One region of the Nonomuraea antimicrobica genome, then DNA from elsewhere that is predicted to be linked to it. Evidence: riboswitches for the same ligand, from Rfam matches in the RefSeq annotation. Region 1 holds a riboswitch; the other holds the start of a gene.
What was found. Region 1 has a riboswitch for S-adenosylmethionine ahead of thrC (threonine synthase). Riboswitches for the same ligand answer to the same signal wherever they lie in the genome.

Region 1 (14,862 bases):
GATCGCCCTCGACCATACCTGTGGCACGGGGTTTGGCAACAGAGTCAATCTGCAAACTGCCTATTTGTTCGCGCCGAAGGTCGTTCAACGCGGAATTGGCCGGAAAAGCAGAAGGCGCCCACTAGGGGCGCCTTCACATGGGATGGACGGTGTCAGCCGCCGGCCACCGCCGGGATGATGGAGATCTGAGTGCCTTCAGGGGCTGGAGTGTCGAGACCCTCGGTGAAACGGACGTCCTCTTCCCCAACGTAAACGTTGACAAAACGCCGAATCTTGCCCGATTCATCAAGAATTCTCGCGCCGATCCCCGGGTAGTCGGAGTCCAGCTTGGCGAGCACGTCACGAAGAGTCGCGCCCTCGCCACTGACCTCCGCGCTCCCACCGGTGTACGTGCGCAGAATGGTGGGAATCCGCACAGAAACGCTCATGGTTTACGTCGCCTTTCCTGGTTGTCAGACAGTCGCGCGGAACGCGTCGAGAGAGGGCCGGATCACGGCCGTGGGCGTGGCGTCGCCGCTGATCGCGTCGAGCGTCTTGAGCCCGTCGCCGGTGTTGAGCACCACGGTCTCGGCCTCGGGGTCGAGCAGGCCGTTCTCGGTGAGCTTCTTCAGCACGCCCACCGTGACGCCGCCCGCCGTCTCGGCGAAGACCCCCTCGGTCGAGGCCAGCAGCTTGATCGCGGCCACGATCTCCGCGTCGGTGACGTCTTCGACGGCCCCTCCGGTGCGCCGGGCGATGTCCAGCACGTACGGCCCGTCGGCGGGGTTGCCGATGGCCAGCGACTTGGCGATGGTGTCGGGCTTGACCGGCTGCACGACGTCGTGGCCGGCCTTGTAGGCCGTGGACACGGGCGAGCACCCGGCGGCCTGGGCCCCGAAGATCTTGTAAGGCGTGTCCTCGACCAGGCCGAGCGCCACCAGTTCCTTGAAGCCCTTGTCGATCTTCGTGAGCTGGGAGCCTGAGGCGATGGGGATGATGATCTGCTCGGGCAGCCGCCATCCGAGCTGCTCGGCGATCTCGTACGCGAGCGTCTTCGAGCCCTCGGCGTAGTAGGGCCGCAGGTTGACGTTGACGAAGCCCCACTTGTCGCCAAGCGGGTCGCCGATCAGCTCGGAGCAGAACCTGTTGACCTCGTCGTACGTGCCTTCGATCCCGATCAGCTTCCCGCCGAACACGCGAGCCATGGCGATCTTCGCCTGCTCCAGGTTGGCCGGGATGAACACGCACGCCTCGAGCCCCGCCCGCGCCGCCGCCGCGGTGACCGCGCCGGCGAGGTTGCCGGTGGAGGAGCAGGAAAGGGTGTGGAAACCGAAGCTGCGCGCCGCCTCGACGGCGATGGCGACGACGCGGTCCTTGAAGGAGTGGGTGGGGTTGCCCGAGTCGTCCTTCACGTAAAGCGACTTGATGCCGAGTGTCCGCCCGAGGTTTCCGGCCTTGACCAATTTGGTCCAGCCGGGGTTCATATTGGGCTTACTGGCCACGTCGGCCGGCACGGGAAGCAGCGAACGGTAACGCCAGATGTTGGCGGGACCCGACTCGATCTCCGCGCGGGTCACGTCGCCGAAGGAGTAGGCCGCTTCGAGCGGCCCGAAACACTCCTGACACGCGAAGCTGGGACCCAGGGGGTAGCGCGCACCGCACTCACGGCACGAGAGGCCGACAGCAGGACCAAAGTCAAGCGACATGAAGCGAGGCCTTCCCTCATCTTCGCCCGCGGCCACCTTGACCACGAACCGGAATTGGCACCTTGTCCCGGTCGGCCTCGCCAGGTCGCGAGTCGAAAGCCGGGAGGGTTGCCGGGGCTTCGCAGGGCCGGTCCCTCCACCCCTCTGGATGAGCAATATGCAGTTGTTGAAATGGACTCTACCCGCTTAAGGGGCCGAAATTACCACCCGTCTCAACATGCGAGACGGACAGTCTCAGCGATAGTCCTCCCCCAGCAGTCCCTGCACGTATTTGCGGGCCTGGTGGATGCGCGACTTGGCCGTGCCCAGCGGGATCCCGAGCTGCTCGGCCACCTCGTTGTAGTCGAGCTGGACGATGTCGCGCAGCACCAGCGCCTGCGCCAGGTCGGGCTTGTCGGCCTCCAGCGTCTCCATCGCCTCGAGCAGGTCGAGCCGCGAGCCCGCGATCACGCTGACCCGCCGCACGTCGGGCTTCTGCATGGGCAGCTCGTCGGAGGTCTGCTCGGCCGCCCTGCGCTTCAGCGACCGGTACGTGGTGCGCGCGCAGTTCGCCGTCACGATGTGCAGCCAGGTGCTGAACCTGGCCCGCCCCTCGAAGCGCCCGATGTTACGCGCCACGGCCAGCAACGTATCTTGCGAGGCCTCCTCCGCGTCCTGGTGATACGGAAGGATCCGGGCGCAGTGCCGCAGCACATCAGGCTCGATCCGCGCCAGGAGCTCGCCAAGTGCGCGATGGTCCCCGGCGGCGGCGGAGCGGGCGAGTTCCTCGGTTAGCTCATCAAGCGCCATAGCTGGGATCCTATGGTCGAAGGGAGCCATGATGAACAGCGTGCTGCTGGCCTCCAACCGAGGGCCCGTCTCCTTCACCGTCTCCGACGACGGCGAGCTGACGATGAGACGCGGGGGTGGGGGCCTGGTCTCGGGGTTGTCGGGCATCGCCAGGAAAGACGGCGTGCTGTGGGTCTGCGCCGCGCTGTCCGACGGCGACCGCAACGCCGTACGCCTGGCCGCGGGGGGCCGGCTCGACCACGCCGGCTACGACACCGGCCCGCTGCGGATGCTCGACATCGCGCCGGCCACGTTCCACCGCGCCTACAACGCCGTGGCCAACTCCACGCTGTGGTTCGTCAACCACCTGCTCTACGACATCCCCAACTCCCCCAGCTTCGGCACCAGGTTCGCGCGCGAGTGGGAGTCGTACCGCGACTACAACGGCGCGTTCGCGATGGCGCTGGCCGAGGAGGCGGGGCACGGCGCCCGCGTGATGGTGCAGGACTACCACCTGACGCTGACCCCGGCCCTGCTCCGCGCCGAGCGGCCCGACCTGCGCATCGCCCACTTCAGCCACACGCCGTGGGCACCGCCCGAATACTTCTCCCTGCTGCCCGACGACGTGGCCGGCGAGGTCCTGGAGGGCATCCTGGGCGCCGATCACGCCGGGTTCCTCACCGACCGGTGGGCGCAGGCGTTCATGGACTGCTGCGAGCGGCTGCTGGGCGCCGAGACCGACCGGGTCGCCCGCACGATCACGTACCAGGGCCGGACGACCCGCATCGGCGTGCACAGCCTCGGCGTGGACGGCGCGGAGCTGTGGGAGCGGGCCCGCGAGCCCGACGTCGAGTCGCACATGGCCGTGCTCAGGGAGCAGGTGGGCGAGCGCAGGCTGATCGTCCGCATCGACCGCACGGAGCTGTCGAAGAACATCGTGCGCGGCCTGAACGCCTACCGCGAGTTCCTGGCCGCCCACCCCGAGTGGCACGGCCGGGTGGTGCACCTGGTCTTCGCCTACCCCAGCCGCCACGACCTGCCCGAATACCGCGAGTACACCGCCTCGGTGCAGCGCTGCGCCAAGGAGATCGAGGACGAGTACGCCACAGAAGACTGGGAACCGCTCATACTCAACGTCGAAGACGACTACGCGCGTTCGCTGGCCGCGTACCGGATGGCCGACGTGCTGCTGGTCAACCCCGTCCGCGACGGCATGAACCTGGTGGCCAAGGAGGGCCCGGTGCTGTCGCCGCGCTGCGCACTGGTGCTGTCGCGGGAGGCCGGGGCGGCGGCAGAGCTGGGCGAGCACGCGCTCCTGGTCAACCCGTACGACATCAGCGGCACGGCCGCCGCGCTGCACACCGCGCTGGTCATGCCCGAGGACGAGCGCCGCTCGCGCCGCGACGAGCTGGCCGCCGCCGCCACCGCGCTGCCGCCGCGGAAATGGCTCGCGGCGCAGCTCGACGCGCTGGCCTAACATGAGACCGACAGGTCCCTCCATCCAGCGGGAGGCTGCCGGGTGACCACGGTCTTACCCTCCGCGCGACTGGTCAGAGACCGCCCGACCTGGCTCGTCTACCTGCAGCTCGGCACGTTCGCCACCTTCCTGTACGGGCTGAGCGCCGCCCTGCCGCTGCTGCGCGCCGACCAGCGCACGTCGGCCACCGTGGCGGGCCTGCACGGCACCTCCATGGCCCTCGGCACGATCGTGGCCGGGCTCCTGTTGCCCCTGCTCACCCGGCGGCTCGGGCGGCGCGCGACGTGCTGGATCGGCCTGGCCGGGATGAACGCCGGCGTGCTCATGATCCTGATCACCGACGCGCTGCCCATGACGCTGCTCGGCTACGGCGTGTCCGGCGGGTTCGGCTCGATCATGCTCTACACGTGCATGGCGACGCTCAGCGATCACCACGGCCCGGCCGGTCCCGCGGCGATCAGCGAGGCCAACGCGGTCGGGGTCGTCGTGGGCATGGCGATGACGTTCGGGCTCAGCGTGGTCGCGCAGACGGCGCTCGGCTGGCGGGTCGCGCTGCTGGCCACGCCGATCACCAGCGTGCTGCTCGCGCTGGCCATGGGCAGGGTCTGGCCCGACCGGCGGGCCGCCGGGGCCGGTGGGAGCGCGCCTCCCGCGGAGCGGCCCGGCTGGCGGTTCCACCTGGCGGGGCTGGTGCTGTTCTGCTGCGTGGCGCTGGAGTTCACGTTCAACCTGTGGGCCGCCGACCTGTTCGCCTCGCGTACGGGGCTGAGCGCGGCGACGGCGGCCACGGGGCTGACGGCGTTCGTGGCGGGCATGGCGGCGGGCAGGTTCGCCGGGGCTCAGCTCGCGCTGCGCCTGCCGGGCACGCCGCTGTTCGCGGGGGCGCTGGCGGTGACGGCCGCGGGCTGGCTGCTGTTCTGGCTGAGCACCCAGCCTCTGCTGTCGTACGCCGGGCTGGTGGTCTGCGGGCTCGGCGTCTCCCTGCACTTCCCGCTCGCGCTGGCCGCGCTGATCACCGGTTCCGGCGGCCGGGCGGACCTGGCGGCGGCGGCCTCGCCTATCTGGGCGGGCAGCGCCATGGCGGCCGGGCCACTCGCGCTCGGCACGCTCGCCGACGGCTTCGGCACCTGGACCGCGTTCCTGATGGTGCCGGTGCTCATCGGGCTGGCGCTGGCCGGGGTGCTCACTGCGGGGCGGCGTTCCTGAGCCGCCTCTGGGCCGCGCCCGGTCACAGCCGGCCGAACGCCGCCACCAGCTCGCCGAGCAGCTCCACCACCCCGTCGGGCCCGTCGACCACGAGGTCGGCCCGTTCGGCCAGCGCGGTCACCTCGGCCGACCCGCTGCACACGGTCACCCCCGGCAGCCCGGAGGCGCGTACGGCCTCGAACGCCGCCAGATCGCCCAGGTCATCACCCACGAACATGACCGACCGGGCCGCCCGCTCGGCCAGGAACAGGCTCAGCGCCTGCCCCTTGTCCATGCCCGGGGGCCGCAGCTCCAGCACCATGCGGCCGGGCTCGACCACCAGGCCGTGCTTCTCCGCCAGCTTGGCCAGCGGCTCGCGCAGCGCCGCCAGCGCGCCCTCGGGGTCGGGGGCACGCCTGGTGTGCACGGCCACGGCCCGGTGCTTGTCCTCGACGCTCACCTCGGACAGGCCCAGGGAGTCGAGCAGCAGCGGCAGCTCGGCCTCGGCCCGCGGCACACCCGGCGGGGGCGGGGGCGCGGAGATCCGCCCGCCCTCCCAGCGCTCGAACCCGTAGTGCCCGAGCACCACCAGCCCGGGCACGCCGGCCAGTCCTGGCCCGAGCTCCAGCGCGGTGGCCGCGGGCCTGCCGGTCACGATGGCCACCGCGCGGACGTGGTCGCCCAGGGCGGCGAGCACCTCGGGCGCCTCGGGGTGGATCACGGCTTCGGCGGGGTCGGGCACGATCGGCGACAGGGTGCCGTCGAAGTCGAGCCCGATCACGGCGCCCGCCGGATCGTTCAGTATCGCCTTCATTCCAGGGATGTTCCTCACGCGGCTGCCGTACCCAGCCGGTCAGGGACGCATGCCGAGCCTTCTGGCGGCGCGGTCACGACGTCGCGTGGACCGTAACCGGCGCAGCCGTTTGACCAGCATGGGATCGTGTTCGAGCGCCTCCGGCCGGTCGATCAGCTCACCGAGCAGCTGGTAGTAGCGCGTGGCGGAGAACCCGAACGTCTCCTTGATGGCGTGCTCCTTCGCGCCCGCGTAGCGCCACCATTGGCGCTCGAAGGCGAGGAGCTCGAGATCGCGTTCTGAGAGTGGTTGTCGGGACGGTTCCTGGGCAGCATCGTCACCGCTGAGGGGTGCTCCCATGGTGTCCTCCTCGAAAGGGGCGAGCGATGGTCTCGCCCGCACGCGGCCCGTGGCCAATCGTAATGTGCGGAGTGCGGCCGTTCACGGCGGATTGGGGTACGTGGCGCGGCGGCTGGACTCCCGCCGGGTGCACATGTCCGACTTTCACCATCTCCGTCGGCGAAAAGCGGCAGATCAGAACTACTCCGCGTATCGGTCTGTTTACCGAAGCGTCGGGCTGGGCGGACTTTCGCGTGTCAGAATGCGAGCGATCGGAGGTCCCTCCCCTCCCGCTCGAGGTTGTCGTGTACCACCTGTACGTCACGCTGCTCTCCGCCCTGTCCGCCGACCGGCCCGTCCCCGTGGGGTCGGCAGCGCCGCACCGGGCGCCGGCCCGATGAGGAAGCTCGTCCCGCCCGTCCTGCTGACCGGACTCATGGCGGGCGCGCTCATGGATCCGGGGACGATCGCGGCACTGGCGAAGCCCGTGCCGTCCGGCTCGGCCGACGACGTCGGCGAGGCGGCGCGGGCCGGGCAGTGGCAGCTCGGCGCGCTGCGCCTGCCCGAGGCGTGGCGGTCGAGCCGCGGCGAGGGCGTGGTGGTGGCCGTGCTCGACACCGGCGTCAACCCCCGCCACCCCGACCTGGAAGGCGCGATCATCCAGGGCCCCGACCTGACCGGGGCGGGAAGGGGGCCGTGGGGGCCGCACGGCACCGCCATGGCCAGCCTGATCGCCGGACGCCGGCACGACGGGGGCCGCAGGGGCGTCATCGGCGTGGCCCCCGCCGCCCAGGTGCTGTCGGTACGGGTCACGCTGGAGAACGGCGACCCGCGCCGCGCGAAGAACCCCTCCATGAACCCCTCCGTCCGCTCCGACGCGCTGGCCGAGGGCATCCGGTACGCGGCCGACCACGGCGCCGGCGTGATCAGCATGTCACTCGGGGGCGGCAGCGGCGCATGGGAGGGCTCGGCGGCGGAGGAGGCGGCCGTCCGGTACGCGATCGGCAAGGGCGCGGTGCTGGTGGCCTCGTCGGGCAACGACGGCGACTCCGGCAACAGGAAGAACTTCCCCGCCGCCTACCCCGGCGTGATCGCGGTGGGCGCGGTGGACCGGCGGATGACGGTCGCCCCCTTCTCCAACAGGCAGGACTACCTGTCCGTGGTGGCCCCCGGCACGGAGATCGTGACGGCCGACGGCGACGACTCGTACGTGGTGGGCGACGGCACCAGCTCGGCCGCCGCCACGGTCGCGGGCATCGCGGCCCTGGTCAGGTCGGCCCACCCCGGCCTGTCGCCCCACCAGGTGCGGATGGCCATCGAGCTGGGCACCAGGCGGCGGCCCCCCGGCGGCTACAGCCCCGCCTACGGGCACGGCGTGGCCAACGCGCTGCTGGCCCTGCGGGAGGCCGACCGGCTGGCCCGGCCGGCGTCGGCGCCGCCCAGGCCGGGACGGTACTTCGGCGCGGGGCCCGCACCGGCCTCCAGGATGCCGGTGGTGGCGGGGCTGGTGCTGCTGATGGTGGCGATGTCGGGCTGGGTGGTGCTGCGGCACCGCGGGAGGGATTCAACCTAACAAGCGCTTGTGTGATACTCCGGCTATGACGTACGCGATCGAGGGCTGGTTCACCGTCGAGGAGGACGGCGCCCGCCTGCTCGGCACCAGGTGCGCGGGCTGCGGCACGGTCTGCTTCCCGCCCAGGCACGGCTCGTGCCCCAACCCGCGCTGCGAGGGCACGGACACCGAGACCGTCAGGCTGCCGCGGCGCGGGCGGGTCTGGTCGTACACGAACGCCTGCTACCCGCCGCCGGCGCCGTTCGTGGCGGCCGAGCCGTACGAGCCGGTGACGCTGGCCGCGGTCGAGCTCGACGAGGTGGGCATCGTGGTGCTCGGCCAGGTCAGCGGCCTGACCGTGGAGCAGCTCGCGGTGGGCATGGAGCTGGAGCTGACCTCGGGCCCGCTGGCCGACGGGCCGCTGGTGTGGATGTGGGGGCGGGCCTCATGAGCGTGGCGGTGCTGGGCGTCGGGATGCATCCCTGGGGCAAGTGGGGCCGACCCTTCCTGGAGTACGGCGTGGCCGCCGCCCGCGCGGCCCTGCGTGACGCCGGGCTGGCCTGGACGGACGTGCAGTTCGTGGTCGGGGCCGACACGATCAGGAACGGCTACCCCGGGTTCGTCTCCGGCGCCTCCTACGCCAGGGCGCTGGGCTGGTCGGGCGCCAGGGTCGCCTCCTGCTACGCGGCCTGCGCGTCCGGGGCCCAGGCGCTGGACATCGCGCGTACCAGGATCCTGGCCGGGATGTGCGACGTGGCGCTCGTGGTCGGGGCGGACGCGGCGCCCAAGGGCTTCTTCGCGCCGGTGGGCGGCGACCGGCCCGACGATCCAGACTGGCTGCGGTTCCGTCTGCTCGGGGCCGCCAACCCGGCGTACTTCGCGCTCTACGCGCGCCGCCGCATGGCCCTGCACGGCTCGACCCCCGCCGACTTCGCGGCCGTCAAGGTCAAGAACGCGCTGGCCGGCTCGCTCAACCCGATGGCCCGCTACCGCAGGCCGGTCACGGCCGAGGAGGTGCTCGCCTCCCCCATGGTGGCCGACCCGCTGCGCCTCATGGACATCTGCGCCACCTCGGACGGCGGCGCCGCGGTGGTGCTGACGTCGGAGTCGTACGCGCGCCGCCACGCCACCCGGTACGTCCGGCTGGCCGCGGTGTCCACGGTCACGCCGGTCTTCCCGAACACGGTGCTGGAGCTGCCCGACTTCGCCACGGATTCCTGTGCCGCCGTTCCCGCGCCGGAGAGGCCCTTCAGGGCGGCGCTCGCGCACGCGGCGTACGAGGAGGCGGGGGCGGGACCCCGGGACGTGTCGCTGGCCGAGGTGTACGACCTGTCGACGGCCCTGGAGCTCGACTGGACGGAGGACCTCGGGCTGTGCCCGGCCGGCGAGGCGGACAAGCTCCTGCGCTCCGGCGAGACCGCGCTCGGGGGCCGGATCCCGGTGAACCCGTCGGGCGGTCTGGCCTCGTTCGGCGAAGCGATCCCCGCCCAGGCCATCGCCCAGCTCTGCGAGCTGACGACGCAGCTACGGGGCGCGGCGGGGGCGCGCCAGGTGCCGGACGCCCGCGTGGGCCTGGCCGCCAACCAGGGCCTGTTCGGCCACGGCTCCGCCGTCATCGCCACGACCTGACACGACGGGCCCCCGAGAGAAGACCTCCCGGGGGCCGTTGTGCCATGGGGCACGGGGCCGGATCAGCCCACGTGCACCACGTCGTGCGTCTCTGCGAAGTGGCAGGCGCTCTCGTGTCCGGTCCCCGACCGGATCTGCAGCAGCGGCTCCTGCTCCGCGCAGATCTCCTGCGCCTTCCAGCACCGCGTACGGAACCGGCACCCGCTCGGCGGGTTGGCCGGAGACGGCGGGTCACCCTGAAGGATGATTCGCTCACGCTGCTCCCGCCCGTCGGGGTCGGGCACCGGCACCGCCGACAGCAGCGCCTGCGTGTACGGATGAGCGGGCTTGTCGTAGATGTCGGCGTCCTTGCCCAGCTCCACGAACTTGCCCAGGTACATCACCCCCACCCTGTCGGAGATGTGGCGCACCACCGACAGGTCGTGGGCGATGAAGATGTAGGCGAGGTTGAACTCGTTCTGCAGCCGCTCCAGCAGGTTGATGACCTGCGCCTGGATCGACACGTCCAGCGCCGAGACCGGCTCGTCGCAGACGATGATCTCCGGCTGCAGCGCCAGCCCGCGGGCGATGCCGATGCGCTGCCGCTGGCCGCCGGAGAACTGGTGCGGGTAGCGGTTGATGTGGTCGGGGTTGAGCCCGACCACCTCCAGCAGCTCCTGCACCCGCCGGCGCCGGTCGCCCTTGGGCGCGACCTCCGTGTGGATCTCGTACGGCTCCCCGATGATGTCGCCGACCGTCATCCGGGGGTTCAGCGAGGTGTACGGGTCCTGCATCACCATCTGGATGTTGCGGCGCATGCGCTTCAGCTCGCCGCCCTCCGCCTTGGCGATGTCCCTGCCGTTGATCTTCACCGAGCCCGACGTGGGCCGTTCGAGCGCCATCAGGACCTTGGCGAGCGTGGACTTGCCGCAGCCCGACTCGCCCACGATGCCCAGCGTCTCGCCCTTGTTCAGATCGAACGACACGCCGTCGACGGCCTTGATCGCCCCGATCTGCTTCTTGAAGAGGATCCCCTGGGTGAGCGGGAAGTGCTTGACCAGGTCGCGCACCTCGAGGATGCGCTCACTGTCGTTCGCCATCGAGGACCTCCCTCCAGTAGTGGCAGGCGCTGTTGCGCGTGCCGCTGATCTCGTAGAGCTGGGGGACGTCGGACACGCAGTTGTCCTGCCGGTACGGGCACCGCGGGTGGAACGAGCACCCGTCCGGCAGGTTCAGCAGGTTGGGCGGCAGCCCCTTGATCGCGTACAGTTCCTGGCCCTTGAGGTCGACCCTGGGGATCGAGTCCAGCAGGCCCTTCGTGTACGGGTGCGCCGGCGCCTTGTAGATGTCGTACACCGGGGCGTGCTCGACGATGCGCCCCGCGTACATGACCGCGATCTTGTCGGCCACGTCCGCCACGACGCCGAGGTCGTGGGTGATCAGGATCAGGCCCATCTGGCTCTCGCGTTGCAGCTCGGCCAGCAGTTCCATGATCTGTGCCTGCACGGTCACGTCGAGCGCCGTGGTGGGCTCGTCGGCGATCAGCACCTCGGGGTCGAGCGCGATCGCCATGGCGATCATGATGCGCTGGCGCATGCCGCCCGAGAACTGGTGCGGGTAGTCCTGCACCCGCTGCCGGGCGGCCGGGATGCGGACCCTGTCCATCAGCTCGACGGCCTTCTTCATGGCGTCGCCCCTGGACATGCCCCGGTGCACCCGGAACATCTCGCTGATCTGCCAGCCCACGGTGAACACCGGGTTGAGCGCGGAGAGCGCGTCCTGGAAGATCATCGCGATCCGCTGGCCGCGCACCTGGGTGCGGGCCTCCTCCGACAGCTTGAGCAGGTCGGTGCCCCTGAAGCGGATCTCCCCCTTGGGGATGACCGCGGGCGGCATGTCGAGGATGCCCATGATGGCCTGGGCCGTCACGGACTTGCCCGAACCCGACTCGCCCAGCACCGCCAGCGTCTCGCCGGGGCCGACCGAGTAGCTCACGCCGTTGACCGCGCGGACGACCCCCGCGCGCGTGTTGAACTCCACGTGCAGGTCGTCGACCGCGAGCAGCGGTTCGTCGCCGAGCCCTCCCTCGGCCGGCAACACATCCGCGGACGTCTTCTTCACTTGATCCCCCCTCCTACCTGAGCTTCGGGTCGAGCGCGTCGCGTACGGCGTCGCCCATCATGATGAACGCGAGCACGGTGACGCTCAGGAACACGGCGGGGAACACCAGCGGCAGTTGCGCCTCCAGGAACCTGTTGCGCGCGTCGGCGATCATCAGGCCCCACGAGATGTCCGGCGACTGCACGCCGACGCCCAGGAACGACAGCGCGGCCTCGGCCGCGATGAAGCTGCCCAGGTTGATCGTGGCCACGACGATGACCGGGGCCAGCGAGTTCGGCAGCAGGTGGCGGAACATGATCCGGCCCGCTCCCGCGCCCAGCGCCCTGGCCGCGACCACGAAGTCCTGGCTCTTCGCCGTGATCACGGCGGCCCGCATGATGCGGTACGTCATCGGCCAGCCGAGCACCGCCAGCGCGATGATCACCAGCAGGATGCTGTTGGCCCGGCCGCGGAACGTGGCCGCGATCAGCAGCGCGCCGAGGATCGGGGGGATGGCGAAGAAGATCTCCGTGACGCGCGAGGCGACCGTGTCCACCACGCCGGCGCGGAAGCCGGCGATGATGCCGAGCAGCCCGCCGACGAGCGTGGTGATCAGCGTGGTCAGCACGCCGATCACGATGGAGTTGCGGGCGCCGTAGATCGTCCTGGCGTAGACGTCGCAACCCTGGTTGTCCCGGCCGAACAGGTGGCCGGCGCTGGGCCCCTGACGCGCCGTGGACAGGTCGCAGGTCCTGGCGTTGAACGGGTCGATCGAGGTGAACAGCGACGGCCAGAACGACATCACCAGCAGGATCAGGATGATGATCACCGAGATGATGAACATCGGCCGGCGCCTGAGGTCGTACCAGGCGTCGGACCACAGGCTGGCGGGCTTGTTGCTCTTGTCCTGCCTGCCCTCACGTGCCGGCGCCGGTGCGGTCGCCGTGTCCGAGACCAGCGTCTGGGTCTCCGGGAGTCCCGGCCCGACCGGCGGGGTTGGGTTACTCATAGCGGATCCTCGGGTCTAGCACGGCGTACAACAAGTCGACGACCAGGTTGGCCAGGATGTAGATCAGCACCAGAACGGTGACGATGCCCACGACAACCGGCTGTTCCCGCAAGTAAACCGACGTGAAGAGCTGATTGCCAATCCCCGGGAGGTTGAAGATCGTCTCTGTGATCACCGCGCCGCCCATCAGGTTGCCGAGGTCGGCGCCCAGATAGGTGACCAGCGGAATCAAGGCGTTGCGCAGGCCGTGCCTGCCGATGACGCGGCGTCTGGACAGCCCCTTGGCCGTGGCGGTGCGGATGTAGTCCGCCCTGAGCGTCTCCACCAGGCTCGTCCTGGTGAGCCTGGTCAGGTACGCGACCGAGACCCCGGCCAGCACGAAGCCGGGCACCAGGTAGCTGCGCAGTCCCGCGAACGTGCCCGCGACCGGGAATATGTCCAGGCCGGTCCACTGCTTGAGCTTCACGCCCAGAACGAGCTGCAGCACGAAGCCGGTCACCAGCGTCGGGACCGAGATCAGCAGCAGGGTCGAGGCGAGGATCACGGTGTCGGTGGACTTGCCGCGGCGCAGCGCCGCCCACAGGCCGAGGCCGACGCCGATGACGGCCTCCATGAGCAGGGCCACCAGCGCCAGGTTCAGCGTGACCTGGAACTTGCCCGCCATGATCTGGGAGACCGGGACGTCGGCGAAGTTCACGCCGAAGTCCCCGTGGAGGAGCACCCCGCTGATGTAGTACCAGTACTGCAGCAGCAGCGGGTCGTTGAGGTGGTATTGCTCGCGCAGGACCTCGGCCACGGCCGGGTCCGGGCGCTTGTCTCCGAACATCGCCGCGATGGGATCACCAGGCAGCGCGAAGACGATGCAGAAGATGAGTAGCGTGGCGCCGAGCAGGACGGGTATCGCCTGGATCAAACGCCTAATGACATATCGGCCCATTCCAGCCCTCCGGTACGCACTTGGAGGCAGCCCCCCTGAGTCCGTGATTTACCCGGCTCGAGTGACTGCCTCCAAGCTCAGCCCTTCGACGGGTGGACGGCAAGTGCCGTCCACCTCGCGAATGACGTCAGGCCTTCTCGATGTCGGCCCAGTTGACCTGGTTGAGCAGGTTGAGCTTGACGTTCTTGATCTTCGTGGAGTGCCCGTAGTTGCTGCGGTAGAAGTAGACCGGGATGTACGGCAGCTCCTTGATCAGGATGTCGCCCGCCTGCTGGTAGAACTTCAGGCCCTCGGCGGCGTCCGCCGCCTGGTCGCCCTTGGCCACCAGGTCGTCGAACTCCTTGCTGGAGTAGCCGCCATAGTTGGAGCCGGTGCCGATGGCGCCGGTGCCGAAGATCGGGGTCAGGTAGTTCTCGGCCGACGGGTAGTCGATCGACCAGCCCATGCGGAACAGGCCCTTGTACTCCTTGGCGTCGAGGGCGTCCAGGATGCCCTGGAACTTCTCGAACGGCTTCGGCGTGACCTCGATGCCCAGGTTGGCGCGCAGGTTGTTGGCGACGGCCTCGATCCACTCCTTGTGACCGCCGTCGGCGTTGTAGCCGAGCTCCATGGTCTTGGGCCCGTTGGCCGACTCGTACAGCTTCTTGGCCTCGGCCGGGTTGTACGTGCACGCCTCGCAGGCGCCCTGACGGTAGCCGGGGATGGCCGGGTTGATGAAGTCGTCGGCCGGTGCACGGGTGCCGGAGAAGACCGTGTCGCTGATCGTCTTGCGGTCGATGGCCATCGAGATGGCCTTGCGGATGTCGACGTTGTCGAACTCCTTGTTGTACCGCAGCGGCACGCCGATGTAGCCGATGGCGGCGTCGGGCTCGTCGAAGTAGCGGTCGCCGAGCACGGACTTGGCCGTGGAGATCGCGGTGGCCGGCAGGGAGTCGTGGATGTCCAGGTTCTCGGCCTGCAGGTCGTTCCACGCGGTCTCGGAGCTGGTGTAGACCTTGAACTGGAGCTTCGTCCAGCCGGTCGGCTTCTTGCCGGTGTACTTGTCGTAGACCGACATGTCGATCGTCTGGTCGGTGCCCTTCTTGTAGGGCTTGTCCAGCTTGAACAGGCCCTGGCCGATCGGCTTCTCGCCGAACGCCTGGGTGATCTTGCCGTCGGGGCCGAGCGCCGACTGGGGCAGCGGGTAGAAGGCGGTGTAGCCCAGCATGGTCTTGAACTGCGAGAACGGCGCGGTGAGCGTGACCTCGAGCGTGCTGTCGTCGACGACCTTGAGACCCTTCATCTCCTTGGTCGTCGGCGTCTTGCCCTCGCCCGGGTGCACGTCCAGATAGCCGTCCACGCGGCCGAAGAAGTAGGACGCGCTCATGGCGTTGTCCTGCAGGGCGGCGTAGTTCCACGCGCGCGCGTAG
Region 2 (14,862 bases), on a different contig from region 1:
GCCCGTCGCCCCCAGGTGCAGGAGCGCATGACCTCCCAGATCGCCGACTCGCTCATGCGGGTCCTGGAGCCCCGCGGGGTCATCGTGGTCGTCGAGGCCGAGCACCTGTGCATGACGATGCGCGGCGTACGCAAGCCGGGCGCCAAGACGGTCACCTCGGCCGTCCGCGGCGACTTCCGCACCAGCGACAAGACCCGCTCCGAGGCCATGGCGCTCATCCTGGCCGGCCGCTGAAGAGCCCCGTCCACGTGCCCGCCGAAGACCGAACGGGGTACCCACGATGTCAGCAGGTGTGGGGAAGCGCCTAGGCTTGGCCCATGACTAGCGTGCCCATCAACGCGCCGGGAGGTGCGGAGCGGTGCCTCGTCATGGGCGTGGTCAATGTGACGCCCGACTCGTTCTCCGACGGCGGGCTGTGGTTCGACCCGGCGATCGCCATCCAGCACGGGCTTGACCTGGTGCGGGAGGGCGCCGACCTGGTCGACGTGGGCGGCGAGTCCACCCGTCCCGGCGCGGCCAGGGTGTCTCTGGAGGAAGAGCTGGCCAGGGTCGTCCCGGTGATCAGGGCGCTGCACGCCGAGGGGGTGCCGGTCAGCGTCGACACCATGCGCGCCGAGGTCGCCAAGGCCGCCGTCGAGGCGGGCGCGCGGCTCGTCAACGACGTGAGCGGCGGCCTGGCCGACCCCGAGATGCCCCGCGTGGTGGCCGCGACCGGCGTTCCCTACGTCGTGATGCACTGGCGCGGGCACAGCCACGACATGTACTCTCGCGCGGTCTACGCCGACGTGGTCACCGAGGTGTGTGAAGAGCTGGCCAAGCGGGTCGACCTGGTGCTGGCCGAAGGCGTCGCGGAGGAGCAGATCGTGCTCGACCCCGGCCTCGGCTTCGCCAAGAACGCCGAGCACAACTGGGCCCTGATGGCCGGCATCCCGCGCCTGGCCGAGCTGGGCTATCCCCTGCTCATCGGGGCTTCCCGCAAACGTTTCCTGGGCCGGCTGCTGGCCGGTCCCGACGGCACGCCGCGGCCGTTCAGCCGCAGCGACGACGCCACGCTCGCCGTGACCGCGCTGGCCGCGCACGCCGGAGCCTGGTGCGTACGCGTGCACGAAGTAGGTCCCAACGCCGATGCCGTGCGCGTGGCCGCCGCATGGAAGAGAGCCGGAGCTGGCACATGAGCGTCGACACCGCCGCCATCGAGACGGTCAACCAGGAGTTCTACGCCGCGATCGAGAGCGGTGATCTCGACAAGATGACCGAGATCTGGGCCGAAGACTCCGCGGACGACCAGGTGAGCTGCGTCCATCCGGGCTGGACGATGCTGACCGGCCGGTCCGAGGTGCTGCGGTCGTGGGCCCTGATCATGGCCAACACCACCTACATCCAGTTCGTGCTGACCGACGTCAGCACTACCGTGCTGGGTGACGTGGCGGTCCTCACCTGTGTGGAGAACATCCTGACCGCGGGGGAGGAGGGTGAGGCCAGCTTCGCCGCGGGCAAGGTGGTGGCCAGCAACGTCTACATCCGCACCCCGCAGGGCTGGCGGCTGTGGATGCACCACGGCTCGCCGGTGCTCCAGGGAGACGACGAAGAGGAGGAGGACAGCGAGCTTGAGCCTTGATCGCATCGCTCTCAAGGGCCTGCGCGCCCGCGGCCGGCACGGTGTGCTCGCCGCCGAGCGGGAGCTGGGCCAGGAGTTCGTGGTGGACGCGACGCTGTTCCTCGACACCGCCCCGGCCGCGGCCGGCGACGACCTGACCAAGACCGTCCACTACGGGGAGCTGGCGCAGGCGCTGACCGAGGTGGTGGCGGGCGAGCCGGTCGAGCTGATCGAGACGCTCGCGCAGCGCCTGGCCGACGTGTGCCTGGCCAGCGAGCTGGTGCACAAGGTCGAGGTGAGCGTGCACAAGCCGGCGGCGCCGATCCCGCTGCCGTTCGACGACGTGATCGTGACCATCGAGCGGAGCCGCGCATGAAGGTCGTGCTCTCTCTCGGCAGCAACCTGGGCCACCGCTTCCGTACGCTGCAGGAGGCCGTGGACACCCTGTTCGACGCCCCCGGGCTCGAGTTCGTCAAGGCGTCGCCCGTCTACGAGACCGAACCGGTGGGCGGGCCCGGCGGGCAGCGTCCCTACCTCAACGCGATCGTGGTCGCCGAGACCACGCTGGAGCCGCGTACGCTGCTGGAGCGGGTGCAGGGCGTGGAAAACGCCTTCGGCCGCGTACGCGTGGAGCACTGGGGGCCGCGTACCCTCGACATCGACCTGATCGTGGTGGGCGAGACCGTCTGCGACGACCCCGACCTCACGCTGCCGCACCCCCGGTGCCACGAGCGCGCGTTCGTGCTCGTGCCCTGGTCGATGGCCGACCCCGAGGGCGTGGTGCCCGGGCGCGGTCTGGTGTCGGAGTTGCTGGAGGGGCTCGACAGGCATGGGATACACCTGCGCCCCGACCTGAAGCTGCAGAGGCCCGATTGAAGCCCACCCACCCCGGCCCCCTGGTCGGCATCCTCGTCGTCGTGGCCCTGCTGACCTGGGCGGCGATCAGGCCGGTCTACTCGGGTCTGCCGGTCATGCCGTGGACCGCGATCCCCACGGTGCTGCTGCTGGCCCTCGGCGAGGCGTACAGCGGCTGGGCGACCAAGGCGAGGATCGCGCGCAAGCCGCACACCAAGCCGGTGGAGCCGCTGTCGGTGGCCCGGCTGGCGGCGCTGGCGAAGGCGTCGGCGTACGCGGGGGCGCTGTTCGGCGGCATCTTCGCCGGGTTCGCCCTCTACACGGTGCAGATGCTCGACAGGGCGACGCCGCGTGGCGAGTTCTTCGTGGCGGCGGGCTCGTTCGTGTCGTGTGTCGCGCTGGTCTGCGCCGCCCTCTACCTGGAGCACTCCTGCCGCATCCCCAAGGGGCGCGACGAGCACGACGAGCGCGACGAGCGCGACTAGCGCCCGTCTCGCTCCCTGTCAGCCGTGCCCCGAGCTGATGGACCCGCCGACTTCCGTGTCCCGTGTTCGCCGCACGGGGGTGCGGCGGCCGAAGAGGTAGATGACGGGGGCCGTGCAGATGAGGGGGCCGATGATGGCGATCGGCCGCTCCAGCCACCATTTGAGGTCGGGCGGGATCTTGTCGCCCAGGGTGCCGAACAACCACCACGAAAGTCCCAGCGAGATCGCCATCCCGGTGGTGTGGAACAGGAACAGCGGCAGTGAGTACCGGTTGATGAAGTCGTTCGCCCGGCCCCAGCGCGGACGCGCCAGCACCCGTTCCATGGCCGGGCGCAGCACCTCCACCAGCCCGATCTGGAACAGCAGCAGCGCCACGATCACGAACGTGGGCGGCGCCATGTTCGACCACTTGTCACCGGGCACCCCGACCATCGAGCCCGGGTAGATGCCCGAGTAGACGAGCCCGATCAGGGCGAACAACCCCGTCCACAGCAGGGCGAAGTCGTAGCGCCTGGGCAGCGCAACGACCCGGTCGTAGAAGAACCCGGCCTGGTGGGCCAGCCCCCATACGATGATCATGTTGAACCAGCCGACCCCCTCGATGCCGTACCGGAAACGTACGACGTCGACCACCAGGGCCGCGCCGGCGAGCCAGATCAGGGCCAGCACGTCGTAGCGCCGGTGCAGCCACAGCGCGACCGGCAGCAACGCGATCAGCATCAGGTAGACGGCCAGGAACCACAGCGGGCTGAGCACCAGCACCACCACCCGCCACATCCAGTCCACGTGGAACGTGGACGTCACCACCGCACCGATGATGATCCACACCCCGCACAGGAACAGTGCCGGTAATGCCAGCGCCCGCATGCGCCGCAGCACGAACGCCCCGATGCCCACGCCGCTCTCCTTGGCCCGCTGCCAGGACAGCAGGTGCACGTGCCCGCCGACGTAGAAGAACAGCGGCAGCACCTGCAGCAGCCAGGTCAGGATCCACAGCCCGGAGGTGAAGCCCAGCGGGCTGGTGGCCTCGGGGCCGTGCGGCTTCCACTGCAGGATCGTGAAGGCCCAGTGCCACACCACCACGACGATCAGGCTCAGTGCTCGCAGCCAGTCGACGTATTTGTCGCGTTCCCCCGCTTTCACCGGTCGATGTCCCCCACCACGAAGAACATGGAGCCCAGAATGGCCACCATGTCGGCCACGAGGTGCCCGGGGAGCATCTCGCGCAGTACCTGGACGTTGCTGTAGGAAGCCGAGCGCAGCTTGAGCCGCCACGGCGTTTTGTCCCCCTTGGAGACCAGATAGTAGCCGTTGATGCCGAGTGGGTTCTCCGTCCACGCGTACGTGTGGCCCTCCGGCACCTTGAGCACCTTCGGCAGCCGCTGGTTGATCGGGCCGGGCGGCAGCGAGCGCAGCCGTTCGACGCAGGCGTCGGCCAGGTCGAGCGAGACCTTGAGCTGGTCGAGCAGGACCGCGAAGCGGGCGTGGCAGTCGCCGGCGTCGCGCGTGACGACCGTCACCGGCAGCTCGGGATAGGCCAGGTACGGATCGTCGCGCCGCAGGTCGAAGTCCACTCCGGAGGCGCGGGCGATGGGGCCGCTGACGCCGTACTGCATGATCTGCTCACGGGTGAGCACGCCCACCCCCTTGGTGCGGGCGATGAAGATCTCGTTGTGCAGGATGAGGTTCTCGATGTCGGGCACCCTGCGCCGGGTCTCCGCGACGGTCTCCGACACCCGGTCGAGCCAGCCGAGCGGCAGGTCCTCCTTGAGCCCGCCCACCCGGTTGAACATGTAGTGCATGCGCCCGCCGGAGATCTCCTCCATGACGGCCTGGACGCGCTCGCGTTCGTTGAAGGCGTAGAACAGCGGCGTCATCGCGCCCAGTTCGAGCGGGTAGGAGCCGAGGAACATCAGGTGGTTGAGCACCCGGTTGAGCTCGGCCAGCAGCGTACGCGCCCACACGGCCCGCACCGGCGGCTCCATGCCCAGCAGCCGCTCGGCGGCGATGACCACGCCCAGCTCGTTCGCGAAGCCGGAGAGCCAGTCGTGCCGGTTGGCGAGCATGATGATCTGACGGTAGTCACGCACCTCGAACAACTTCTCCGCGCCCCGGTGCATGTAGCCGATGATCGGCTCGGCGGTGGCGATGCGCTCGCCGTCGAGCGTCAGCCGGAGCCTGAGCACCCCGTGGGTGGACGGGTGCTGGGGGCCGATGTTGAGAATCATGTCCTCGGTGGCCAGCTCTTTCGCGCCCGCGCCGATTCCGACCACACGTTCCGTCATATGGCAATGCTGCCACCGCCGGCGGTGGCGAGCCAGCGCGGGGGATGGTCAAGAGATGGTAGGGAAACGCATCCCGAAGCCGGACACGGGGAGTAATAGCCGGGAACGGGGGAGAAAACACCATGAAGAGAGTTGTTTATGATGTCGCGGGTTTGATCGCGCGGATCGCGACGGGCGTGATCTTCGTGGCCCACGGCTGGCAGAAGTGGCAGGGCGGTCAGAGCGTCACCTCGCAGGACTTCAGGGACATGGGGATCCCGATGCCCGAGCTGACCGCCGGGTACACGACCCTCGTCGAGGTCGTGGGCGGCGTCCTGCTGATCCTGGGGTTGCTGGTGCGCCCGGTGGCGCTGTTGTTGCTGCTGGCCATGGTCGGTGCGATCGCTTTCGTGCACGGGGGCAAGGGCGTCATGGTCGAGAACGGCGGCTGGGAGCTGACCGGGGCGCTGGGCGCGCTCTGCCTGCTGTTCCTGGCGTTGGGCGGCGGGCGCATCGGGGTGGACGGCATTTTCGCCCGGATGTTCCGCAGGCGTTCCGAACGGCGGGTCGCCGCGGGGGAGGAGCCGGTCGTGTACCCACCGGGCGCGTACGTGCCGGGCGGGACCGCTGCGGGCGGCACGGCGGTGGGAGACGACACGACCGCCGGGGCCACGACGCACGGGAGGCGGCCGGACGTGCCCAGGCAGCCCGCCGCGCCCACCTCCCGCAGGCTCGACGACGAGGACATGAGGGAGATCGACGCCCTCGTCGCCGACGAGCCGCCCCAGCACCACAAGCCGCCGAACCGCTGAGCCGCCCAACCGCTGAGCTGCCGAACCGCTGAGCCGCTGAGCCGCTGAGCCGCTGAGCCGGCCACCGTCCCGGGTTGTCAGCGGGCGACCAGGTCCCGCAGCGCCTCGATGAGCCGGTCCACGTGCTCCTGCGTGCTGCCGATGCCGATCGAGGCCCGTACCGCGGAGGCGGTGTCGTCATCACAGCCGCCGTCGGAGGCGCCCAGCAGGTGCCGGACGAACGGGTGCGCGCAGAACTTCCCGTCGCGCACCCCGATCCCGTGCTCGCCGGACAGCACCTCGGCCACCTCACGGGCGGAGTACCCGGCCACGGTGAACGACACGATGCCGACCCGCGGGTGATCGTCCCCCCACAGGGACAGCTCGCGTACGCCCGCGATCGAGGCCAGGCCCGAGCGCAGGCGGTCGATCAGCCGCTCCTCCTCGCATACCAACTCGGTCCAGCCGGTGGCGGTCAGCGCGTCGCAGGCGGCGGCCAGGGCGATGGCGCCCAGCACGTTGGGGGTGCCCGCCTCGTGCCGCGGCTCGGGGTCGTCGTGCCACTCGACGTCCTCGCCGACCGAGCGGACCGCCCCGCCCCCCTTGAGGTACGGCTCCCCGCCGGCCAGCCAGTCACGCCGCCCGACCAGCGCGCCCGCGCCGAAGGGGGCGTACAGCTTGTGCCCGGAGAAGGCCACGTAGTCGAGGTCGAGCGCGGTCAGGTTGACCGGCCGATGCGGTACGAGCTGCGCCGCGTCCACCAGGATGCGGGCCCCGTGCCGGTGCGCGATGTGGGCCAGGGCGGCGATGGGCCACAGCTCGCCGGTGACGTTCGAGGCGGCGGTGACGACGAGCAGCTTGGGCCCGTCGATCCCGGCCAGCGCCTCGTCGGCGGCGCGTACGGCCTCGCCGGGGAAGGCGGGCGGCGCCAGGCGGACCGCGTCCGGCCAGGGCAGCAGGGAGGCGTGGTGCTCGGTGTCGAAGACCACGGTGGTGGTGCCCGCGGGCAGGCAGCCGGCCAGCAGGTTCGTGGCGTCGGTGGTGTTGCGGGTGAAGATCACGGCGTCGTCGGGGCGGGCGCCGACGAACGCCCTGACCGTGTGGCGGGCCTGCTCGTACCGGGCGGTGGTGAGCTGCGAGGCGTAGCCGGCGCCGCGGTGGACGCTGGAGTAGGCCGGAAGCGCGGCGGTGACGGCGGCGCTGACCGGCTCCAGACAGGGCGCGCTGGCGGCGTAGTCGAGGTTGGCGTACCCGACCAGCCGGCCGCCCTTGACCGGCACCTCGAGGTCGGCGCCCAGCACGGCGGGGATCGGCCGGCTCGTCGCGGACGCGGGCGCGTCCGCCTCGGCGGAAGAGGTGGAGTTGAAGATCGTCAGCGTGGACACGGCGAAGCTCCTTGGGTCATCGGACCCCAGGAAGTGCCACGGAGCCCGCGCTTGCCCGCCACACCTCGTGGCGGACCTGGTCTTCACCCGGGGCACCCCGCCGCGGACGCGAGGGTTGCCGGCCAGCTAGCCGGGGCTTGACGCTGGCGCTCATGACCTACGAGCGGACTATACCAAGAACAAACCTCCGCATAACACTCCCACCCCGAAGTCGCTCGTGACGGATGTCACGGCGGCGGTCCGCTCCACGGGTTCTGGTGGATGCCGCGGCGGCGCCAGGAGTCCGCTCATGGGAATCGCCCGTGGACTGTCGGTACCGCAGGTCGCCTGCCGATCGGCGCTCCCGCAGGAATCATGATTTTTCGCGAACTAATGAGGCCCTTGGCTCGTTGCTACCGGGAAACCCCCGTCAGCCCCGAGTCATGGAGGTACCCCCGATGCTGGACTGGGTGGCCGACCCACAGATCTGGATCGGCTTCTTCACCCTGGTCGCCCTGGAGATCGTGCTGGGGATCGACAACATCATCTTCATCTCCATCCTCGCCGGAAAGCTGCCACCGGAACAGCGGGACCGGGCACGGGTGCTCGGTCTGGCCGCGGCCCTGATCAGCCGCCTGCTCCTGCTGCTGGGCCTGTCCTGGGTGGTGCAGCTCACCGAGCCGCTGTTCGAGGTGCTCGGTCACGAGATATCGGGACGCGACCTGATCCTGCTGCTCGGCGGCCTGTTCCTGCTGGGCAAGAGCGTCACGGAGATCCACCACAGCATGGAGGCCCCGCACGGCAAGAACGGCAGGAACGCCGCCGCCGCCTCCTTCGCCTCCGTGATCGCGCAGATCATGGTGCTGGACATCGTCTTCTCGCTCGACTCCGTCATCACCGCCGTCGGCATGGTGGACCAGCTCGGCGTGATGATCGCGGCCGTCGTGGTGTCGGTGCTGGTGATGCTGTTCGCCTCCGGGCCGATCAGCAGGTTCGTGGACACCCACCCGAGCATCAAGATGCTGGCGCTGTCGTTCCTGGTGCTGATCGGTGTGGTGCTGGTGGCCGAGGGTCTGGAGCAGCACATCCCGAAGGGCTACATCTACTTCGCGATGGCGTTCTCGGTCATCGTGGAACTGCTCAACATCCGGATGCGGGGCAGGAACGCGAAGCAGCAGCCGGAGGAGGTTCCCGAAACCAACGGAGCATCCTCCTAAGATGCGATAGTGGGCTTTGATCCTTGGAATCCGGATTTCGTGGCGTACCCGTACCGGGTGTACGACGAGTTGAGGCGTGCGGCGCCCGTCAGCTACTTCGAGCCGACGGGCCAGTGGCTGATCGCGCGCCACGCCGACGTGAACGCGCTGCTCAGAGATCGCCGGCTGGGCCGCTCGTACCTGCACGTGGCCACGCACGAGGAGTTCGGCAGGCCGCCGGAGCCGGAGTTCCAGGAGCCGTTCTGGCGCGTGATCAGGGCGGGCATGCTCGACGTGGAGCCGCCGGTGCACACCCGGTTGCGCCGGCTGGTCTCCAAGGCGTTCACGCCGCGCATGGTCGAGTCGCTGCGCCCCCGCGTCCGGGCCATCGCCGAGGGCCTGGTGGAGGCGTACGTGGCCAAGGGCGGCGGTGATCTGATCGCCGAGGTGGCCGAGCCGCTCCCGGTGACCGTCATCGCCGAGATGCTCGGCATCCCCGACCAAGACCGCCACCTGCTGCGCCCCTGGTCGGCCGACATCTGCGGCATGTACGAGCTGAACCCGGCCCCCGAAGCCCAGCACACCGCCGTACGCGCGGCGTCGGAGTTCGCCGGCTACCTCAAGTCCCTGGCCGCCCAGCGCCGCCGCGCCCCGGGTGAGGACCTGATCAGCGCGCTCACCCGCATCGACGAGCTGACCGAGGACGAACTCGTCGGCACCTGCGTGCTGCTGCTCAACGCCGGTCACGAGGCCACCGTGAACGTGACGGGCAACGGCTGGTGGTCGCTGTTCAGGAACCCGGGCGAGCTGGCCAGGCTGCGCGCCGACCGTTCCCTGCTGCCCACGGCGGTGGAGGAGCTGATGCGCTGGGACACGCCGCTGCAGATGTTCGAGCGCTGGGTGCTGGAGGACATCGAGGTGCACGGCGTACGGATCCCGCGCGGCTCGGAGGTGGCCCTGCTCTTCGGCTCGGCCAACCGGGACGAGGCGGTGTTCGAGGACCCCGACCGGCTGGACGTGGGGCGGCCCGACAACCCGCACATCTCGTTCGGCGCCGGGATCCACTTCTGCCTGGGCGCGCCGCTGGCCCGCATCGAGCTGATGGAGTCGTTCGGCGCGCTGCTGGACCGGGCGGGGACGCTGGAGCCGCGCGAGGAGCCGTCGTGGAAGCCGGGATTCGTCATCCGCGGCCTCCAGTCGCTGGACCTGACCGCCGCCGCCTGAATCCCGTGACCTGTTCCGTCGCGTCGTCCGCCCGCGGGTCCAGGCGGGCTCACTTGGTCTGGACGAGCCAGCCGAAGCCGCCCAGCCCCGACGCGTCGATCAGCTCGGCCTCCTCCGAGGCCCGCGCCAGAGCCCGGAGATAGCCGCGCGGGTCACTGCGGGCCTGGTCGAGGGGCGGACGCGCGCCGGTGAGCCCCAGCCGCCGCAGCACCTCGCGCTGTGTGGACAAGCCTGTGGATATCGCACCGGCCCGCCGCCCCGCCTCGGCGCACGCGTCGAGCGCGACGTGCGCCGTGATGTCGCAGCTCCCGTCGGGTACGGGGACCACCACCGCACCATCGCGGTAACCGGTCAGCGTGCCGTGCAGCGGCCGGTTGTCCACAGGGTGTGCATAGTCGACGGCGATCGCCCGGCCGCTGGTCAGGCTCACGAGGACCGAGGCCCACGCCTCGTCGCGCGGGCGGCCGATCTCGGCGCGGTATCCGACCCGGCACAGCGGCCACCACCGCGCCACCCACTCGCGATCGGCGGGCGGGAGGCGGTCGCCGAGGCGTTCCTCGCCCGTACGCACGTCGACCATGACCAGCCGCGGCCCGTCGAGGGTCTGCTCGGCCACGTCGAGCGGCACGTTGTCGAGCCACTCGTTGGCGATGGCCAGCCCGGTGATCTCGCCGGGCAGGGTGCTGGACCACGCGATCCGCTCGGGCAGCCCCTCCGGCCGGGGGGAGAGGTCGACGGCCGTGACGCGCAGCCGGTCGCGCAGCCGGGGCCCGGCGGCCTCCAGCACCTGGGTGACCAGCGCGCCCTCGCCCGCGCCGATGTCGACCAGGTCGAGCGCGCCGGGTTCGCCCAGCTCCGCGTCCACCTCCGCGAGCAGCGACAGCACCGCGCCGGCGAAGGCCGACGAGGCGCTGACCGAGGTGCGGAAGTGGCCCGACGGGCGTTCGCGGAGGTAGAAACCCTGGTCGCCGTACAGCGCGCGCTCCATTGCGGCGCGCCAGGTGAGCCACATGCCAGGACTATCTCATGACTTCCGAGTGACACGTATAGTCATCGCATGACTACCCTAAGTCGCCAACTTGCGGTAACGTTTACATATTGTCAGCGAGTGATTGCGTTGCGCCAACCCCCAATTGGCGGGGCCGGTCGCTCACGAGCAAAAGCACCCAGCGGCACGAGCCGCAAAACTGAGAGGAGCCCTCGTGCTGAAGAAGGTCATGGTCGTCACCGGAGCAGTCGCCATGATGTCGCTGGCCGCCCCGGCGCACGCCGACATCACCAACGGCACCGGTGGCGTGATCTCCGGCAACCAACTCCACATCCCGATCGTCGCCCCGATCAACGTCTGCGGCAACGCTGTCGCCGTCATCGGCGTCGCGGTCGCAGGCTGCAAGGGAGGCGCTGGGGCTTACGCGCCCAGCCACCACTGAGCAACGAAAGAGCCCGGGTCGGCGCAGGCCGGCCCGGGCTCCTCTCCCAGCTGGTCAGTCGGCGGGCGACCAGCCGGCGCACCTCCAAGAGGTCACATCGTGCGGGCGTCGGGTCTCGATCAGGGACTCGGCGCCCGCTGCCTTTGCGATGAACCCCTCTCCTCATCTCTTCCGACAGGGGGTGCACTCTTTGTGTGCCCTTGTCGCTTTTGTCGTTAACTCAACGCGCGGCAAAACACCAGTCACGCTCACCGCTCCGAGGGGCCGTTACGCTGTTCGGCGATGCCATACGGACGAGATGACCGCGTCAGCGAGCCGCCGCCGCATAATCGTGCCTGACCGAGACCCACGGCGGCGGTCCGCTCCGTGGGGCTCTCATTCGCGTTTACAGAGGTGAGACGTGATGGACGCAGGCGATCGCCCGGCACGGTTGGCCGTCGGTGTGCTCGGGGCGGGCAAGGTCGGCTCGGCTCTCGGCGCCGCGCTCGCGCAGGCCGGGCACCGGGTCGTGGCCGCCAGCGGGGTGTCGGACAACTCGCAGCGATGGGCGGCCGAGCGACTCGGCGTCACGCCGTCCCGGCCTGACGAGGTGGTGGCGGCGGCCCAGCTCATCCTGCTCACGGTGCCCGACGACGCGCTGCCCGACCTCGTCAACGGGCTGGCCCGCACGGGGGCCGACCTCAAGGGCAAGATGCTGGTGCACACCAGTGGGGCGTACGGGCTGTCGGTGCTCGATCCGGCGGCGCAGGCCGGGGCGTTGCCGCTCGCGCTGCACCCGGTGATGACGTTCACGGGCCGCGACGACGACCTCAACAAGCTCACCGGCATCTCCTACGGAGTCACGGCCCCAGACCTGCTGCGGCCCGTCGCCGAGGCCCTCGTGATCGAGATGGGCGGCGAGCCGGTGTGGATCGCCGACGCCGACCGCCCGCTCTACCACGCGGCCCTGGCGGGGGCGGCCAACCACATGGTCACGCTCATCGCCGAGTCGTCCGACCTGCTGCGGGGCATCGGCGTCGAGCACCCGGGCCGGATGCTGGGCCCGCTGCTCGGCGCGGCGCTCGACAACGTGCTGCGGCTCGGCATCGCGGGGCTGACCGGCCCTGTCGTACGCGGTGACGCCGGCACTGTGCGCAAGCACGTGGACGCGCTGATCCTGGCGGCCCCCGAGGCCGCCGACGCCTACATCGCGCTCGCCCGGCTCACCGCCGACCGGGCGCTGGCCGCGGGGTTGCTCAAACCGGAGGAGGCGGAGCGGCTGCTCGATGCGCTGGGGGGCAATATATGGACCTGACCGTCGCGTTCGGAGGGCAGTTATGGATCTGATCGTCGCCAGGAACCGGGAAGACCTGGTCAAGGCGCGTCGTGCTGGAACGGTGGCGCTGGTGCCGACCATGGGCGCGCTCCACGAGGGCCACATGTCGCTGATCAGGCAGGCTCGGGTCCGCGCCGACCAGGTCGTGGTGAGCGTTTTCGTCAACCCCCTGCAGTTCACCCCTAACGAGGATTTTTCACGCTATCCCCGTACATTTGACGCCGATCTGGACGCGTGCCGGACCGAGGGCGTGGACGTGGTGTTCCACCCCGCGGCCGAGGACATGTACGCGCTCGACCGCCAGGTCGGCATCTCCTCCGGCGAGATGGGCGCCAGGGTCGAGGGCGTGTTCCGGCCGGGCCACTTCGACGGCGTGCTGACGGTGGTGCTCAAGCTGTTCAACCTGGTACGTCCCGACCTGGCGGTCTTCGGCCAGAAGGACGCCCAGCAGCTCGCCCTCATCCGCCGCATGGTCACCGACCTCGACCTGCCCATCGAGATCCTGGGCGTGCCCACCGTACGCGAGCCCGACGGCCTGGCCCTGTCCAGCCGCAACCGCTACCTCTCCGAGGACGACCGGCGGGTGGCGCTGGCGCTCTCGCGGGCCCTGCGTACGGGCGCGGCCCAGTTCACTGCGGCCACGATCAGGGCGGCGGCCCAGGAGGTGCTCGACGCGGCCGGGCCCGACCTCGGCGTCGACTATCTGGCCCTGGTCGACCCGGCCACGTTCACGGAGGTCGGCGACGACTTCGGGGGCGTGGCCGTGCTCGCGGTGGCCGCGAGGGTGGGCGGCACGCGCCTGATCGACAACGTCACCCTCACCCTGAATCCCGCCTGAGGCGCCTTACCGCCGGGCGCCTTACCGCGGAGCGCTCGGCACTGAGCACCCCCGGGGCATGTTCGCGCCGCGCCAAGCGTTATCGTCATGTTGACGAAATCGCCTCAGTGAGGAGACCCCCGATGAGTGCACCGGCGATTCCCCTGCGTCTGACCGCTCCGGCGCCCGGCTGGACCGTCGAGGCGGACGTGGTCGTCGTGGGCTCCGGCATCGCCGGCCTGACCGCGGCCCTGCGCTACGCCGAACTGGAGCCGTCGGCCAAGGTCCTGGTCGTCACCAAGGACGTGCTGTCCTCGGGCTCCACCCGCTGGGCGCAGGGCGGCATCGCGGCCGTGCTCGACCCGCGCGACACCCCCGACGAGCACCTGAACGACACGTTGGTCGCCGGGGTGGGGCTGTGCGACGTACGGGCGGTGCGCACGCTGGTGACCGAAGGGCCGGGCGCGCTGCGGCGGCTCATGGCCCGCGGCGCCCGCTTCGACCGTACGCCCGACGGGGAGCTCCAGCTCACCCGCGAGGGCGGGCACCGGCGGCGGCGTATCGTGCACGCAGGCGGCGACGCCACCGGCGCCGAGGTGCAGCGGGCGCTCGTCGAGGCGGTACGCGCCGGCGCGATCGAGGTGATCGAGCACGCCCTGGTACTCGACCTGCTCAAGGACGCCGAGGGCCGGGCCAGGGGCGTGACCCTGCACGTGATGGGCGAGGGCGCGCGCGACGGCGTGGGCGCGGTGCACGCCAGGGCCGTGGTGCTGGCCACCGGCGGCATGGGCCAGGTCTACTCAGCCACCACCAATCCCGTGGTCTCCACCGGCGACGGCGTGGCCCTCGCGCTCAGGGCGGGGGCGGTGGTGCGCGATCTCGAGTTCGTCCAGTTCCATCCGACCGTGCTGTGGCTCGGCGCGGGCTCGACGGGCCGCCAGCCGCTGATCTCCGAGGCGGTCAGGGGCGAGGGGGCGTTCCTGATCGACCACGAGGGCGAGCGGTTCATGGCCGGCGTGCACGAGCTGGCCGACCTGGCGCCGCGCGACGTCGTGGCCAAGGCCATCGTGCGCAGGATGCGCGAGACCGGGCACGACCACATGTTCCTCGACGGCCGTCACTTCGGGCGCGACACGTGGGAGTCCCGCTTCCCCACGATCTACGCGATCTGCCGCGAGCACGGCGTCGACCCGGTCACGCAGCCGATCCCGGTCGCGCCGGCCGCCCACTACGCCAGCGGCGGCGTCCGTACGGACCTGCGCGGCCGTACCTCGATCGAGGGCCTGTACGCCTGCGGCGAGGTCGCCTGCACCGGCGTGCACGGCGCGAACCGGTTGGCCTCCAACTCCCTGCTCGAAGGGCTCGTCTTCGCCGAGCGCATCGCGGGGGACATCCACGCGGTACGCCCGTCGCCGGGTGCGCCGGTCCCGGGCGAGGAGGTGGAGGGTCTGGTGGACCCGAGGGGCAGGCCCAGGATCCAGGCCCACATGAGCACGGGGGCGAGCGTGCTGCGCAGCCGCGAGT

Region 2: it holds a riboswitch for S-adenosylmethionine, as region 1 does, so the genes downstream of both, ABD844_RS36850 (aminotransferase class V-fold PLP-dependent enzyme) here and thrC (threonine synthase) in region 1, are expected to answer to the same signal.

The regions. Positions count from the first base shown of each region.
Region 1 covers NZ_BAAAZP010000217.1:17,299-32,160, reverse strand. Annotated here, with positions in the region: gene ABD844_RS46650 (MoaD/ThiS family protein) at 153-428, opposite strand; gene thrC (threonine synthase) at 453-1,685, opposite strand; SAM riboswitch class I at 1,699-1,840, opposite strand; gene ABD844_RS46640 (RNA polymerase sigma factor) at 1,920-2,474, opposite strand; gene ABD844_RS46635 (alpha,alpha-trehalose-phosphate synthase (UDP-forming)) at 2,506-3,930, shown strand; gene ABD844_RS46630 (MFS transporter) at 3,973-5,136, shown strand; gene otsB (trehalose-phosphatase) at 5,159-5,929, opposite strand; gene ABD844_RS46620 (DUF3263 domain-containing protein) at 5,969-6,268, opposite strand; gene ABD844_RS46615 (S8 family serine peptidase) at 6,645-7,820, shown strand; gene ABD844_RS46610 (Zn-ribbon domain-containing OB-fold protein) at 7,846-8,250, shown strand; gene ABD844_RS46605 (lipid-transfer protein) at 8,247-9,428, shown strand; gene ABD844_RS46600 (ABC transporter ATP-binding protein) at 9,491-10,507, opposite strand; gene ABD844_RS46595 (ABC transporter ATP-binding protein) at 10,491-11,528, opposite strand; gene ABD844_RS46590 (ABC transporter permease) at 11,542-12,516, opposite strand; gene ABD844_RS46585 (ABC transporter permease) at 12,509-13,453, opposite strand; gene ABD844_RS46580 (peptide ABC transporter substrate-binding protein) at 13,581-14,862, opposite strand, start outside.
Region 2 covers NZ_BAAAZP010000149.1:39,556-54,417, forward strand. Annotated here, with positions in the region: gene folE (GTP cyclohydrolase I FolE) at 1-234, shown strand, start outside; gene folP (dihydropteroate synthase) at 318-1,175, shown strand; gene ABD844_RS36815 (nuclear transport factor 2 family protein) at 1,172-1,618, shown strand; gene folB (dihydroneopterin aldolase) at 1,608-1,973, shown strand; gene folK (2-amino-4-hydroxy-6-hydroxymethyldihydropteridine diphosphokinase) at 1,970-2,473, shown strand; gene ABD844_RS36830 (DUF3180 domain-containing protein) at 2,470-2,937, shown strand; gene ABD844_RS36835 (acyltransferase family protein) at 2,956-4,080, opposite strand; gene ABD844_RS36840 (NADH-quinone oxidoreductase subunit D) at 4,077-5,222, opposite strand; gene ABD844_RS36845 (DoxX family protein) at 5,345-6,013, shown strand; gene ABD844_RS36850 (aminotransferase class V-fold PLP-dependent enzyme) at 6,091-7,377, opposite strand; SAM riboswitch class IV at 7,420-7,535, opposite strand; gene ABD844_RS36855 (TerC family protein) at 7,815-8,573, shown strand; gene ABD844_RS36860 (cytochrome P450) at 8,583-9,776, shown strand; gene ABD844_RS36865 (SAM-dependent methyltransferase) at 9,826-10,788, opposite strand; gene ABD844_RS36870 (chaplin family protein) at 10,979-11,206, shown strand; gene ABD844_RS36875 (Rossmann-like and DUF2520 domain-containing protein) at 11,610-12,500, shown strand; gene panC (pantoate--beta-alanine ligase) at 12,523-13,359, shown strand; gene ABD844_RS36885 (L-aspartate oxidase) at 13,482-14,862, shown strand, end outside.